DNA from 3 places in the Mesorhizobium sp. M6A.T.Ce.TU.016.01.1.1 genome. Region 1 is predicted to be linked to each of the others. Evidence: predicted binding sites of a transcription regulator. Region 1 holds the regulator's gene; each other region holds the start of a gene.
What was found. Region 1 encodes LexA, which represses DNA repair genes until DNA is damaged. Its sites were predicted from a motif close to TGTTCNNNNTGTGTTCNG; they were not measured.
Positions count from the first base shown of each region.

Region 2: the regulator LexA is predicted to act here: its motif matches at 3,113-3,130, upstream of EOC94_RS06145 (sel1 repeat family protein).
Region 3: the regulator LexA is predicted to act here: its motif matches at 1,937-1,954, upstream of parE (DNA topoisomerase IV subunit B).

Region 1 is NZ_RZTJ01000007.1:174,422-179,358, forward strand. Features, by position in the region: gene EOC94_RS16050 (ComEC/Rec2 family competence protein) at 1-1,373, shown strand, start outside; gene lexA (transcriptional repressor LexA) at 1,367-2,104, opposite strand; gene glp (gephyrin-like molybdotransferase Glp) at 2,209-3,414, opposite strand; gene moaC (cyclic pyranopterin monophosphate synthase MoaC) at 3,414-3,911, opposite strand; gene trpC (indole-3-glycerol phosphate synthase TrpC) at 3,978-4,829, opposite strand; gene trpD (anthranilate phosphoribosyltransferase) at 4,834-4,937, opposite strand, start outside.
Region 2 is NZ_RZTJ01000002.1:603,951-608,887, forward strand. Features, by position in the region: gene EOC94_RS06125 (endonuclease/exonuclease/phosphatase family protein) at 1-38, opposite strand, end outside; gene EOC94_RS06130 (AMP nucleosidase) at 141-1,601, opposite strand; gene EOC94_RS06135 (hypothetical protein) at 1,773-1,967, opposite strand; gene EOC94_RS34050 (hypothetical protein) at 2,003-2,155, opposite strand; gene EOC94_RS06140 (DUF2147 domain-containing protein) at 2,474-2,818, opposite strand; gene EOC94_RS06145 (sel1 repeat family protein) at 3,287-3,553, shown strand; gene EOC94_RS06150 (hypothetical protein) at 3,599-4,048, opposite strand; gene EOC94_RS06155 (ABC transporter substrate-binding protein) at 4,017-4,937, shown strand, end outside.
Region 3 is NZ_RZTJ01000024.1:26,993-31,929, reverse strand. Features, by position in the region: gene parE (DNA topoisomerase IV subunit B) at 1-1,866, opposite strand, end outside; gene EOC94_RS28510 (GGDEF domain-containing protein) at 2,132-3,304, shown strand; gene gcvP (aminomethyl-transferring glycine dehydrogenase) at 3,396-4,937, opposite strand, start outside.

The DNA of each region.
Region 1 (4,937 bases):
TTGCGCTGTTTCCCGATTTTTCGTCGCGCCGGCCGGTCAAAAAATATGCGGCTGCAGCCGCACTCCTTTCCATCGCTGCCTATCTCATTTTTTCCGGCATCGTGGTCGCGGCTGAGCGCAGCTTCATCATGCTGGCGGTAATGCTTGTCGCCGTGCTGTTCGACCGGGCTGCGCTCACCATGCGCAATCTTACGATTTCAGCCATCGCCGTCATCGTCGTGTCGCCGCACGAGGTGGTCGGCCCAAGCTTCCAGATGTCCTTCGCCGCGACCGCGGCTCTCGTGGGCGCCTATGCCGGCTGGTCCGACTATCGTGCCGACAAGGCCACGGCGCCGCCACAACGACGGTCACCGGCCGCTTTCGTCACGCGGAAGCTCGTCGCTGGAACAGGCACCATCGCCATGACCTCCATCATTGCCGGGAGCGCCACCGCGCTCTTCGCCATCTGGCACTTCCAGCGCGTCTCGCCGCTCAGTCTGTTTGCCAATCTGGCCGTCATGCCGATCGTCACGGTCGTCATGTTCCTGGCGGTCGTCAGCGCCTTGGCAATGCCTTTCGGCTTCGACGGACCTTTCCTCGACATGATGGGCAAGGGGCTGACGGCCATGATTGCAATATCGGGATGGATCTCCGAACGTTCGCCGGTCGATGCAGTCGGGCTGATTTCGTTGCAGTCGGTTCTGCTGGTGACGGTCGCCCTGGTCATCGCCACGATGGCGACGACATGGTTGCGGCTTGCGGCACTTCCCTTTGCGCTTGCCGGCCTGCTGACGATTTCCGAGACGCGAACCCCCGACGTGCTGATCTCGGAGGATGCGCATCTGGTGGCGCTGCCGATCGGCGGCGGCGAACTTGCCGTCAACCGGGTGCGCTCGAACGAATTCACCACCGACAACTGGAAACATGCGCTGACTTCAGCGACCATTGTCGAGCCGGAGACGTTCGAAAAAGGAGACGTGCGGTTCGACATCGCCGACCCGGCCGACCTGCCGCCGGGAGCGCCTTTCTATTGCACTGCCGGCCTGTGCCTCGCCCGGCATCCGTCCGGCGCGATCATCGCGCTCGCCGACGACCGCAAAATCGCGCGGCCAGCCTGTGCCTTTGCGGACTTGATCGTCATCGACGATGCCACGGCCTATTATAATCCCTGCCGCAACCCGCTGGTCCTCGTCGTGACCAAACGGCAGCTCGCTCGCATGGGCAGTGCCGCCGTCTTTTTCGATCCGCTATCGGCGACGACGCGCGCAGAAATCCGTTTTGCCGTCAAACAGCCATATAGGCCTTGGCATGAGCAGCGGAGATTTTCGCGCGAGGCGAGGGGCCTGCCGCCATACCGTAAGCCTGAGAAACCCAAGAAAGCTGCCGTTCAGTAACGTCGGATCAATCCGACGAGCTTGCCTTGCACCTTGACCCGGTCCGGCCCGAAGATGCGCGTCTCATAGGCCGGGTTGGCGGCTTCCAGGGCGATCGAGGCGCCCTTGCGGCGGAACCGCTTCAGCGTCGCTTCCTCCTCGTCGACCAGGGCGACAATGATCTCGCCAGGCTGGGCGGTGTCGGCGTTGCGAATGATGACCGTGTCGCCGTCGAAGATGCCGGCCTCGATCATCGAATCACCCTTGACCTCCAGCGCGTAGTGCGCGCCGCCTGTGATCATGTCCGGTGGCACCGAGATCGAATGCGTCTGGTGCTGGATGGCATCGATCGGCACACCGGCAGCGATGCGGCCCATCACCGGGATGGAGACAGTGGCAATGACGTCGTCGTCATTGCCGGCCGCAGGCATGCGAGACGGCGCCGGCTTGATCTGTCGGCCGAGGCTGCCCTGCCCAAGGCTGCCCTGAATGACGCTCGGCGAAAATTTGCGCGCCGCATTGAGGCCGGGCGCGATCGAATCGGGCAGGCGCAGCACTTCCAGCGCGCGGGCGCGGTTGGGCAGCCGGCGAATGAAGCCGCGTTCCTCCAGCGCCGTGATCAACCGATGGATTCCCGATTTGGACGCGAGATCGAGCGCTTCCTTCATCTCGTCAAACGAGGGCGGAATGCCGCTTTCCTTCAGCCGCTCGTGGATGAACATCAGCAGCTCATGTTGTTTGCGTGTCAGCATCGCGACCCCCGACAGAATCAGAAAAACAAACCCAGAACAAACACTATCTGTTCCAGTTGTGTTCCGCAACTGTTTAAAGTTTAATGAATGCGTTGACGTTTTGTTCAGCGTAGCATCAGCACGCTGCAGGCGGCACCTGTCGCGGCGGGGGGAGCGAATGGCTCGCGCACGATCAGCCCGTTGGCGTCGGCCAGCATTCTGAGCATCGAGGAATCCTGGATGCCGAACGGCGTCGCCTTGAGCGTGCCCGCGTCTTCCTTCACCACGGCGCGTACATAGTCCTGCCTGATATCGTTGGCCGCCATGGCGGCACCGAGCCGCGCCTGACGCATGTCCTGCCGGTAGGCGCGTCCGCCAAGCCGCGCAAGCAGCGGCTTCAGGAAGAGCTGCGTGCAGACCAGGCTCGCCACCGGATTGCCGGGCAGGCCGATGCAGCGGATGTCGCCCAGCCGGCCGAACATCAGCGGCTTGCCGGGCCGCATGGCGATCTTCCAGAAATCGAGCGTCATGCCTTCGCCGGTCAACACGTCGTGGACGAGGTCGTGGTCGCCGACCGAGGCGCCGCCCAGCGTGACGATGACGTCAGCCCCTGCGTTAACCGCCTTTTTCACCAGCGCGGCAATCGCCTCTTTGCGGTCGGGGGCGATGCCGAGGTCGAGCGCGCTGGCGCCGGCCGAGCGGGCCGCGGCAGCGACGCCATAGGCGTTGGACGAGATGATCTGGTCCGGGCCAAGGTCGCTGCCTGGCGGCAGCAATTCGTCGCCGGTGGCGATGATGGCGACCAGCGGCCGTTTCACCACGCTGACCTGCGGATGGTTGGCCGACGCCGCCAGCGACAACGCCGCCGGATCAAGCAGGCGGCCTTTCTCCAGCAGAACGTCGCCCTTCGAGAAATCGAGCCCGAGGCGGCGGATGTTGCGGCCTTCAACTGTCGACGCGGTCACTTCGATGCTGCCGCCGCCGAGGTCGCGGACATTCTCCTGGATGACGATGGTGTCAGCGCCTGCGGGAAGCGGCGCGCCGGTGAAGATGCGCACGGCCTGCGCCGGGCCGACTGTTCCGGCAAAGCCGCGTCCGGCCGGCGCCATGCCGATCACCGCAAGTGTTGCCGGCACGGAGGCGACATCCTCGGCCCGCACTGCATAGCCGTCCATGGCGGACGCGTTGAAGGGCGGCTGGGTGCGGAGCGCCGCGAGCGGCTCCGCCAGTATCCGGTCGGCGGCGTCCATCAGGGTGACGCTTTCAGCTTGCAAGGGCGCAGCATCTTCAAGCAGGCGCTCGAGCGCGTCGGCAACCGGAAGCAGCGCCATTATTGGCCTGCCTCTTGGGCGTCTACTTTGTAGTCGCCGGATTTGCCGCCGGTCTTTTCCACCAGCCTGATGCCGGAGATCACCATGGCGCGGTCGACCGCCTTAGCCATATCGTAGATGGTCAGGCAAGCGACCGAGACGGCGGTCAGCGCCTCCATCTCGACGCCGGTCTTGCCGGTGACGCGGGCCAGCGCCGTGACCTTCAGGCCGGGCAGCGTCGCGTCCGGTTCGATGTCGACGGATATCTTGGTCAACAGCAGCGGGTGACAGAGCGGGATCAGCTCATGCGTCCTCTTGGCCGCCATGATGCCGGCGATGCGCGCCGTGCCCAGCACGTCGCCTTTCTTGGCATCGCCGTCGAGGATCATCTTCAGCGTTTCTGGCCGCATCGAGACAAGACCTTCGGCGATCGCCGTGCGGGTCGTTTCCGCCTTGTCGCCGACATCGACCATATTGGCTTCGCCTTTCGCGCCAAGATGGGTGAGGGCAGCCGTCATCGTCAGACGGCCTTAGAGCGACGTGCGTCCGTTTGGACGCACATAGTACGCTCTAACACTTTGAATCTATGCATCGTGCTCTCCGAAAACCGATTCCGATTTTCGGGCCGATGCATGGGCCGGCGCCTTGCCGGTCAAAAGCAGGTGCGTTGCGGCGGCCACGTCCTGTTGCCGCATCAGACTCTCGCCGACGAGGAAGGTGCCGATGTCGCTTTTATCAAGCCTGCGGCAATCTTCGTGCGAGAAAATACCGCTCTCGCTGACCAGCAGGCGGTCCGCCGGCACCATCGTCGCGAGCCGCTCCGAAGTATCGAGACTGGTTTCGAACGTCCGGAGGTTGCGGTTGTTGATGCCGATCAGCCGTGACGACAGTTTCAGCGCGCGTTCCGTCTCGGCTTCGTCATGCACCTCGACCAGCGCGTCCATGCCGAGCTCGAAAGCCGTCATTTCGAGCTCCCTGGCCACGGCGTCATCGACGCTCGCCATGATGATCAGAATGGCGTCAGCGCCCCACGCACGGGCTTCGAACACCTGATAAGGCTCGAACAGAAAATCCTTGCGCAAGGCGGGCAATGTCACGGCGCTGCGCGCATCGGTGAGGAATTCAGGCGCGCCCTGGAAGGACGGCGCGTCGGTCAGCACCGAGAGGCAGGCGGCGCCACCTTTCGCATAGGCCCTGGCCAGTGCCGGCGGATCGAAATCGGCTCGGATCAGCCCCTTGGAAGGGCTCGCCTTCTTGATCTCGGCGATCAGCGCGAAGCTGCCGGATTTGCGCTTGGCTTCAAGGGCCGAGAGAAAGCCGCGCGGCGCATCGGTGTCTTTCGCCCGCGCCTTGATCTCGGCGAGCGGCACGCGCGCCTTCGCCGCCGCGATCTCGTCGCGCTTGTAGGCTTCGATCTTGCGCAGGATATCAGACACGGCTCTATCCGTTCGAAATCTCGACCAGCCGGTCGAGCACTTGCAGCGCCCGGCCGCTGTCGATGGCGTGCGCCGCCGTCGCCATGCCGTCGGCAAGCATCGTCGCCT
Region 2 (4,937 bases), on a different contig from region 1:
AATGCCACCGACGCCATCATGTTTCGAACGCGTGCCATCTACTTTGCTTATCGGCAGAAATGCAGCCAATCAAGATGACGAAATGCCCTGCCGCGATGTTATCATGCCGGCCATGCTCAGGCCGATGAAGCCGATCGGTCCTACTGGAACGCCGTTTCCGAAAAGCTTCTGAGCTTGCGCGAATGCAACCGTTCCATCGGCATCTCGGCCAGCTTTTCCATCGCCCTGATGCCGATGGTCAAATGCTGTGCCACCTGCCGCTTGTAGAACTCGGTCGCCATGCCAGGCAGCTTCAATTCGCCATGCAGGGGCTTGTCGGAGACGCAAAGCAGGGTGCCGTAGGGCACGCGGAAACGGAAACCATTGGCTGCGATCGTCGCCGATTCCATGTCGAGCGCGATCGCTCGTGACTGCGACAGCCGCTGCACCGGCCCACGCTGGTCGCGCAGCTCCCAGTTGCGGTTGTCGATGGTGGCGACGGTGCCGGTGCGCATGATACGTTTGAGGTCGTAGCCGGAAAGGCCGGTGACTTCGGCGACCGCCTCTTGCAGCGCCACCTGGATTTCAGCCAGCGGCGGGATCGGCACCCAGACCGGAAGGTCATCGTCCAGAACATGGTCTTCCCGCACATAGGCGTGCGCCAGCACATAGTCGCCCAGCGCCTGGGTGTTGCGCAGGCCGGCGCAATGGCCGAGCATCACCCAGGCATGCGGCCTGAGCACCGCAATGTGGTCGGTGATAGTCTTGGCGTTGGAGGGGCCGACACCGATATTGACCATGGTGATGCCGCCATGGTTCGGCTTCTTCAGATGATAGGCCGGCATCTGCGGCAGGCGCGGCGGCGCCACCCCAGCGCCAGGCGCGTTTTGCCCAGCCTTGGTGACGACGTTTCCCGGCTCGACGAATTCGACATATCCGCCGCCGCCCTTCGCCATCAGCTCATGCGCACGGGCGACGAACTCGTCGATATAGAACTGGTAGTTGGTGAACAGCACGAAATTCTGGAAATGCTGGGGACTGGTCGCCGTGTAGTGCGACATCCGGTGCAGCGAATAGTCGATGCGTTGCGCCGTGAACGCCGCCAGTGGCCTGGCTTCGCCTAACGCCACTTCGAACGTGCCGTTGGCAATCTGGTCGTCGGTGCCGTCGAGATCCGGCACGTCGAACAGGTCACGGATCGGCCGCCTGATGCGCTCGGCTGCGGTGCCGTCGACATGGGAGCCTTCCAGGAACGCGAAATGCAGCGGGATGGGCGTCGTCGATTCCGAAACCGTGACTGGAACGCCGTGATTGCGCATGATCAGGCTAAGCTGTTCGGTGAGATAGCGTTCGAAAAGGGCAGGCTGGGTGATGGTGGTCGAGAAATGCCCAGGCGTCGGCATATGGCCGTATGCCTGCCGCGAGTCGATCTGGGTGAACGAAGTCGTGGTGACGCCGACCTCGGGATAGAAGGCCCGGTAGCGCTTGTTGTTGTCGCCGCCTGCAGCGAGCGCCGTAAACGAATCGCGCAGGAATTTGGTGTTGCGGTCGTAAAGGACCTGCAAGGCCGCGACGGCCTTTCCGGCATCATTGAAGCTCTGTCGGCCAAACGGCTCCGGCATCACGACTGAGTCTATGGCTTGGGGATAGATTCGCTTTTCCATGACCCAATATAGAGGCTTGGCCATGCGGTTGGGAGGGGTATGCCGCCTTGAACGCGGTCAAAACATCGTTTTTCTTTTTCAGTGATTTCGATGAAGGTCGATTGGGATTTCGATGAAGGTCGATTGGCTCTAACCACGCCGCAGGCTGATCAACAGCACAAAGCCGACGCCGTTCTTCTTCAACGCCGGCGCTTCGATCGTCGAGCCGGCATCGGCGCGCATCGAGGGCACGGCCAGAACCGGTGCCGAAAGCACGGCCAGGATAAGCGCCGCCCGAGGCAGGAGTCGAAGGGTTTTCAGGGCGTTGGCGACGATGCGGTTCATGGCTTTTGCTTTTGTCTCTCGAGGTCTTTGTCGGTTCAGGGGCGAAAATGGTTCACGCAACCGAACCGGCAGGAATTGGCCTGGTCCCGCGAGCGGGCCGGACGGCCTGCCTCGGCGACGAGGATGGCGAACAACATTCCGAACAGGCTCAGCAGCAGGCAGACGATGGTGAAGCGGCGAGCGAGCATTGCGTGGTGTCTCCTTAACACGCACGAAAATGCCCGAGCCCGACTGAACCGGCTCTGATGCCAGCGTTCATCTGCGGTTCAAATTCATTGACGAGTTGTTGAGTGCCCGCCGCCCACCGCGCCGTCGCCGGCCACGAGCGTCGCCGCAGTCTTGCTGCTGCCCCCGATCTTGCTGGTGACACGGACGAAGGACGCGCAAAAATTGCTGTTAAGTGCAGAAGGCGCGCGGCTCGCACGATCGATCCGTCCCAAACAGACGGCGAAAGCAAAAACGGGGCCTTCTCGGCCCCGTTTTCAAATTTGTGGCAGCGGAAACGATCAGAGCTTGTGCCAGGTCTGGCTCCTGCAGATCAGCCCGCCGAGCACGCAGCCGCTCATCTTGAGCGAGGCGCCTGAGACCGAGGCCTTGCCTGAATAGGTCTTGTCGGTCTCCGGGTCGGTTATGGTGCCCGTATATTTGTTGGCGCCGGACACCTTGAACGAACCGATGCGCTTGCCGGCAAACTTGCCTGATTTGAGCGTGATGGAAAATGCGCCGCCGCCGCCAGCAATGGCGGCAGTCGAACCGGCTTGCGTTTTCCAGTTGCCTTCGATCGGATCGCCCCAAGCCGTGCCGGCCATGATCAATGTGGCCGCAAGGGCCATGCTGATTTTGCGAAACATGTTTCCTCCCTGTGGGCTTCCGGTCGGATGTTCCGCCCGCCGGTCTGCCCTTTACGCAAACGTAAGCTAATCCACCTCCCGGCAAAACAAAAGCGGTGCCGCTGGGGAAGACTTCAGGATTTTCTGGCCGCCCGAGACGGTCTCGTCGGCGAAAAATGAAACGACGGGTATGCTGGCTTTGTCTCCCGTGGTTAGCGGAGTCTTGATTTGCGCCTCGCAAATTTTCGTCAAATTTAGCCCAAACCGGCGAAATTGCTGACTTTGCATCCTTAACGAATTCCCGCGTTTACCTCTTGTTTTAGCTTTGTTTTCCTCAAATTAAGCACGCCACTTAACGACGGATTCAAGCCTCCGGTTCATTCTCGAAAGCATCGAAAGAGCGGCCGCCCCAAGGGTTATCAACAGATACCAAGGGACAGAAGGAGGCAGCTCTCGGGAGCCTGACAGGGGCTAGAACAGGGGATTGAAATGGCACGTTTTGAAATGCCTGAAGCCGGCTTCGGCGCCATGGGGGCAACTGCCCAGGCCGACATTCTTTTCGAACTGGGCATGATGTATGCGACCGGCCGCGATTGCGAGACCGATGTCGTCGCCGCTCACAAATGGTTCAACATCGCCGCGATCAAGGGCTCGGTCCGCGCCGCGGAACTGCGCTCGGAATTATCGGCCGCCATGTCGAAGGTCGAGATCGCCAGGGCGCTGCGCGAAGCCCGCGAATGGATGACGATGCACTAAGTTGGCCCTGAGTTCATCGGGCCCTGAGTTCATTAGGCATTGAGATCACCGACAGGGACGCTTCAGGTCGAGGCCGCGCAAGACGGCCGGACCGGCAAGAACAAGGCCGCGCAAGACGGTCTCACCAACAATGACAAGAACGCGGCAGGCTGGATACGGCCAAGCTGCGCGACGGACAGGGAAGGCGAGCGGTTTTCGGGCGCGGGAGCGTTCGGGGATGGTTCGATCGACAAAAGCCGCGACCGGCCGGAACAAGGCCGGCGCGGCTTTTGCGTTTTCGGGACCATGATCCCAAAAAGTGGAAACCGGTTTTTGGAAAAAGATCATGGTCAAACAGAAACGTTGCAGGCCCAATCGAGTGCCGCCGATGCGTCTAGACAGGCTTGGCGAAGGGTGAAATTCTCCCGCCCACTCTGGAAGAGGCGCGGCCGGGGCGGCCGCGCGAGAGTGGAGGAATATCACCATGAAAAAGTTGGGTATTTTGAGCGCGGCCATAGTAGGCCTGATGATGAGTGCGCCGATTGCCTTCGCCGACGACATCACCTTTTCGGTGGTCGGACCGATGACCGGTCAGCTCGCCACCATCGGCGACCAGTTCAAGCAGGGCGCGCAAGCCGCCGCCGACGCGATCAACGCGGCCGGCGGTGTCGACGGCCGCCAGATCAAGCTCGACGTCCAGGATGACCAGTGTGATCCGAAACAGGCGGTTTCGGTCGCCAACCGCATCGTTGCCAACGGCGTCAAGTTCATCGATGGCCATGCCTGCTCGGGCTCGAGCATTCCGGCCTCGGCCGTCTACGCCGAAGCCGGCGCGCTGATGATGAGCCCGGCTTCGTCCAACCCGGTGCTGACCGACGCGGCGGCGAAAGCCGGCTGGCCGACGATCATGCGCCTCTATACGCGCGACGATGCCCAGGGCGCTTTCATCGGCCCGTGGATCGCCAAGAAATATGCCGGCAAGAACGTCGTCATCATGCACGACAAGAGCGCCTATGGGCAGGGCGTTGCCGACGCCGTCAAGGCAACGATGAACCAGAACGGTCTCAACGAGATCCTCTACGAGGGCATCAACGCCGGTGAAAAGGACTACGCGGCGCTTGTCACCAAGCTGAAGGACCTGAAGGCTGACGTCATCTATTTCGGCGGCTATCACCCCGAAGCCGGCCTCATCCTGCGCCAGTCGGCGGAACAGAACCTGAAGTATCAGTTGATCATGCCGGACTCGATTGCCACGCCGGAATTCTGGCAGGTTGCCGGTCCGGCCGGCGAAGGCACCATGTTCGTCTTCCCGTCGGATCCGCAGGCGAAGCCCGAAGCCAAAGAGGCCGTCGAAAAGATCAAGGCGGGCGGCTTCGTGCCCGAGGGCTTCACGCTGTTCTCCTAT
Region 3 (4,937 bases), on a different contig from region 1:
CATCATTTCGCCCAGCCCCTTGAAGCGGCCGATCTCGACCTTGCCGCGCCCGGTGAATTCGGTGCGCAGAAGTTCGTCCTTGTGCGCATCGTCGCGGGCATAGGCGACCTTGCCGCCTTGCCGGATCGAGTAGAGCGGCGGCACCGCCAGATAGAGATGGCCGCCGTGGACCAAGCTCGGCATCTCCTGATAGAAGAAGGTGATCAGCAGCGAAGCGATGTGGGCGCCGTCGACGTCGGCGTCGGTCATGATGATGACCCGGTCGTAGCGCAGATCCGCGTCGCGGTACTTCGAGCGCGTGCCGCAGCCAAGCGCCTGGATCAGGTCCGAAATCTGCTGGTTGCCGGCCAGCTTGTCGTTGCCGGCGCTGGCGACGTTGAGGATCTTTCCACGCAGCGGCAGCACCGCCTGGCTGGCGCGGTCGCGCGCCTGTTTTGCCGAGCCGCCGGCCGAATCGCCCTCGACGATGAAGAGTTCGGCGCCGGCAGCGGCATTCTGCGTGCAGTCGGCGAGCTTGCCGGGCAGGCGCAGCTTGCGCACCGCGCTCTTGCGCGAGACTTCCTTTTCCTGCCGGCGGCGCACCCGTTCGTCGGCACGCGCGATCACCCATTCGAGCAGTTTTGAGGCTTCCTGCGGGTTGTCGGCTAGCCAGTGATCGAAGGGGTCTCGGATAGCGGTCTCGACGATCCTGATCGCCTCGATCGTCGCCAGCCTGTCCTTGGTCTGGCCGACGAATTCCGGCTCGCGGATGAACACCGACAGCATGCCCGCCGCCGAGATCATGACGTCTTCCGAGGTGACGATCGAAGCGCGCTTGTTGCCGACCAGATCCGCGTAGGCGCGCAAGCCTCGCGTCAAGACGTTACGGAAGCCGGCCTCGTGCGTGCCGCCTTCGCCGGTCGGAATGGTGTTGCAGTAGGAATTGAGGAATCCATCGCCGCCGAACCAGGTCACCGCCCATTCGAGCGAGCCGTGGCCGCCTTGCCTGTCGCTCTTGCCGGCGAAGATTTCGCGGGTGACCTGGAATTCGTCGCCGAGCGACGCTTTTAGATAGTCCTTTAGGCCACCGGGAAAATGGAACTCGGCCTTGGCCGGCGTCGTGTCCTTCTCCTTGATCAGCGAGGGGTCGCAGGTCCAGCGGATCTCGACGCCGCCGAACAGATAGGCCTTCGAGCGCGTCATGCGGTAGAGCCGCGCCGGCTCGAAAGCAGCACCCTTGCCGAAGATCTGCTCGTCGGGATGGAAGCGGATCTTGGTGCCGCGGCGGTTATGCACCTCTCCGAGCTGCTCGAGACCGGTCACCGGAACGCCGCGTGAAAAACGCTGGCGATAGAGCTGGCGGCCGCGTGCGACCTCGACCTCGAGATGGTCCGACAGCGCGTTGACGACGGAGACGCCGACGCCGTGCAGGCCGCCTGAGGTCTCGTAGACCTTCGAGTCGAACTTGCCGCCCGAATGCAGCGTCGTCATGATGACTTCGAGCGCCGGCTTCTTGAATTTCGGATGCGGATCGACCGGAATGCCGCGGCCATTGTCGGTCACGGCCAGATATCCGTCGGCTGAAAGCTCGACATCGATGAAAGTCGCGTGGCCGGCTACCGCCTCGTCCATCGAATTGTCGATGACCTCGGCGAACAGATGGTGCATCGCCTTGTCGTCGGTGCCGCCGATATACATGCCGGGCCGCCGCCGCACCGGCTCCAGCCCTTCGAGAACCTCGATGTCGGCGGCACTGTAGCTCTCGCTGCCGTCGCGGGATGCCGGGCGCTTCGCCGCCTGCACCAGCGGGTCGGCCGGGCGCGCGGTGGCGCGAACCGGTTGCGGCTGCTTGTCCATAGTGCCGAAAAGATCGTTATTGTCGTCCATGCTGGTCCTGGATTCCGATGCTGCGAATCACCACCCGATACTGCCACGCTTTTTGCGGGCAGGCGACGGAGGTTCCTGTTACGTTCGAGGATTGAGCCTCTTACCGCAAAACCATTCGACAACCAAGCGGCGGAAATGCGTCGAGCGCATCGACGCTTTGTAAACCTTTTCCGAAGGTTGCATCGGAAGGTTGGCTGAAAACGGTATCCGCGGACTGCCGCCTCCCTAGAATGCAGCGGAACTCTCAAGAGGCTGTCGCTTACGCATGTTGGATTACAGTTCGCTCCTGCTCGCGGCGGCGCTGTCGGGCATGTGCCTCAGCATCACCATGTTTGCGATATGGTTCGCCGCGCCGCAGGCCCGCTTCGTCCTGACGGTGGCTTGCGGCATTCTCGTGCTCGTCGCGCATGTGGTCTTGTTCTGGCATTATGCCAGGCATCCCAGCCCCTGGCTTTGCCAGATTGTGCTTGCGCTTCTCAGCCTGGGCTTTCTGATCATCTGCCTGTCGGCCATGCAGTATCTCGGCGTGCGCGACTACAGGCGCGCCATCCTGCCGACCTTGGCTGCGATGGCTGTTTGCGCAGGCGCGACGTATTTCGGCCTCGACGGTGTCGGTTTCATCGTCACCTACGCGACGGTAACGGCGCTGCTCTCGCTTATCGGGGTGATGTTCTGGATCAAGGGCGGTGGTCACGATCGCCGGATTCTGCTGGTCGTTTCGTTCCTGAGCGGCATCTGTGCGCTATCCTTCGTACTTTGCGGCGCGGTCCTGCTGGTCAAGGGCCAATGGATGCTCGGCGTTGCGCCCGACAATTGGGCCGAACGGTTGAACTCCGTCGTGGCGGTCGCCTGCATGACCGGGCTCGGGGCACTGACGCTCTCCCTGCACCATTTACAGGCGCAGATCGAATTGAAGGCCGAGACCATGACCGACCCATTGACCGGGCTGATGAACCGGCGGGCGTTGACGGCATTCTACGGCGAGCGGGTCTTCGGTCCGTTCATGTCCGTGGCCATGTTCGACCTCGACCACTTCAAGAGAACCAACGATGTATTCGGTCATCCGGTCGGCGATCAGGTTCTGCGCCGCTTCGCCGCTGTCATCAGGAAATACGCCAGGACCGGCGTCGACGCCTTCCGGCTGGGCGGCGAGGAATTCGTGCTGGTCATGTCGCGGATGACGGAAGAGAAGGCTTACGACATTGCGAGCAAGATCAGCGTCGCCTTCGGCGCGGAAGTCGTGGCCACCCAGCTTGGTCCGTTGCGCAGCACGGTCAGCGGCGGCATCGGCTTCGGCGGGACCGGCGGCACCAGTCTCGACGATGTGTTGGCGGAAGCCGACGCCGCACTCTATGCGGCAAAGCGCGCCGGGCGAAATCGCGTCGTCTCCCACAACAAGGCGAGCAAGGCCGATGCGCCGGCCTTGCGTTCTGCCTGATTGAGGCTTCTATCTTCTTGTTAGACCATGATCTTGTCCGAAGACCGGATTCCACTTTTTGCTGCGCTGACCTTCGGTTTGGGATCATGGTCTACTCCGCCGCGCCCAGATATTCCGACAGCGGCGGGCAGGAGCAGACGAGGTTGCGGTCGCCGGCGACATTGTCGATGCGCGACACCGGCGGCCAGTATTTGGCTGATGTGTCGGCATCGCCGGCCGGATAGGCCGCCTCCAGGCGCGAATAGGGATGGGTCCACTGGCCAGCCAGCGCCTCGGCGGCGGTATGCGGCGCATTGACCAGCGGATTGTCGGTCAAGGGCCATTCGCCTTTCGCCACCTTGGCCGCCTCGCCCGAGATCGCGATCATCGCATCGCAGAAGCGATCGAGTTCGCTCTTGGGCTCGGACTCGGTCGGCTCGACCATCAGCGTGCCGGCCACCGGAAACGACATGGTCGGCGCATGGAAGCCATAGTCGATCAGCCGCTTGGCGATATCGTCAACGCTGATGCCGGAGCTCTCCTTGAGCACGCGGGTGTCGAGGATGCACTCATGGGCGATGCGATCGTGCCGGCCCTTGTAGAGGAGCGGGAAGTGCGGGGCGAGCCGCGTCGCGACGTAGTTGGCGGAAACGATCGCCGTCTCGGTCGCCTGCTTCAGGCCGGAGGCGCCCATCATGCGGATATACATCCAGGTGATCGGCAGGATGGAAGCACTGCCGAACGGTGCGGCCGACACGGCATGCGCCGAGCCTTCGGTGACATGGCCCGGCAGATAGGGCTTGAGGTGCGCCCTTACGCCGATCGGGCCGACGCCTGGGCCACCGCCGCCATGCGGGATGCAGAAGGTCTTGTGCAGGTTCATGTGACAGACATCGGCGCCGATGTCGCCGGGGCGAGCGAGGCCGACCAAGGCGTTGAGGTTGGCGCCGTCGAAATAGACCTGTGCGCCATGCTCATGGATGAGGGCGCAGAGATGGCGCGCGCCTTCCTCGTATACGCCATGCGTCGAGGGATAGGTGAACATCAGCGCCGCGAGATTCTTGGAATGCTCATTGGCCTTGGCACTCATATCGTCCATGTCGATATTACCGTCCTCGGTGCAGCGCACGACGACAACGCTCATGCCGGCCATCGCCGCACTCGCCGGATTGGTGCCATGCGCGGAGGACGGGATCAGGCAGACGGTGCGATGGCCTTCGCCGCGCGAGCGGTGATAGGCGCGAATGGCGAGCAATCCGGCATACTCTCCCTGGCTGCCGGCATTGGGCTGCAGGCTGACCGCATCGAAGCCGGTGATCTCCGACAGCCAGCCTTCCAGTTCGCCGACCATAGCGCGGTAGCCTGCCGAATGGCTGGCCGGCGCGAACGGATGCAGATTGGCGACGCTTGGCCAGCTCACCGGCATCATCTCGGCGGCGGCGTTGAGCTTCATCGTGCAGGAGCCGAGTGGGATCATGGCGCGGTCGAGCGCCAAGTCCTTGTCGGCCAGCCGGCGCAGGAAGCGCATCATCTCGGTTTCCGAACGGTTGTCGTGGAACACCGGCTGCGTGAGAAACTCCTTGCCGCGCGGCTGTCCGGGCATGGTGCTGCCGGCAGCGGCGCCCGCCTTGGCGCCAAACAGCGCCGCGATCGC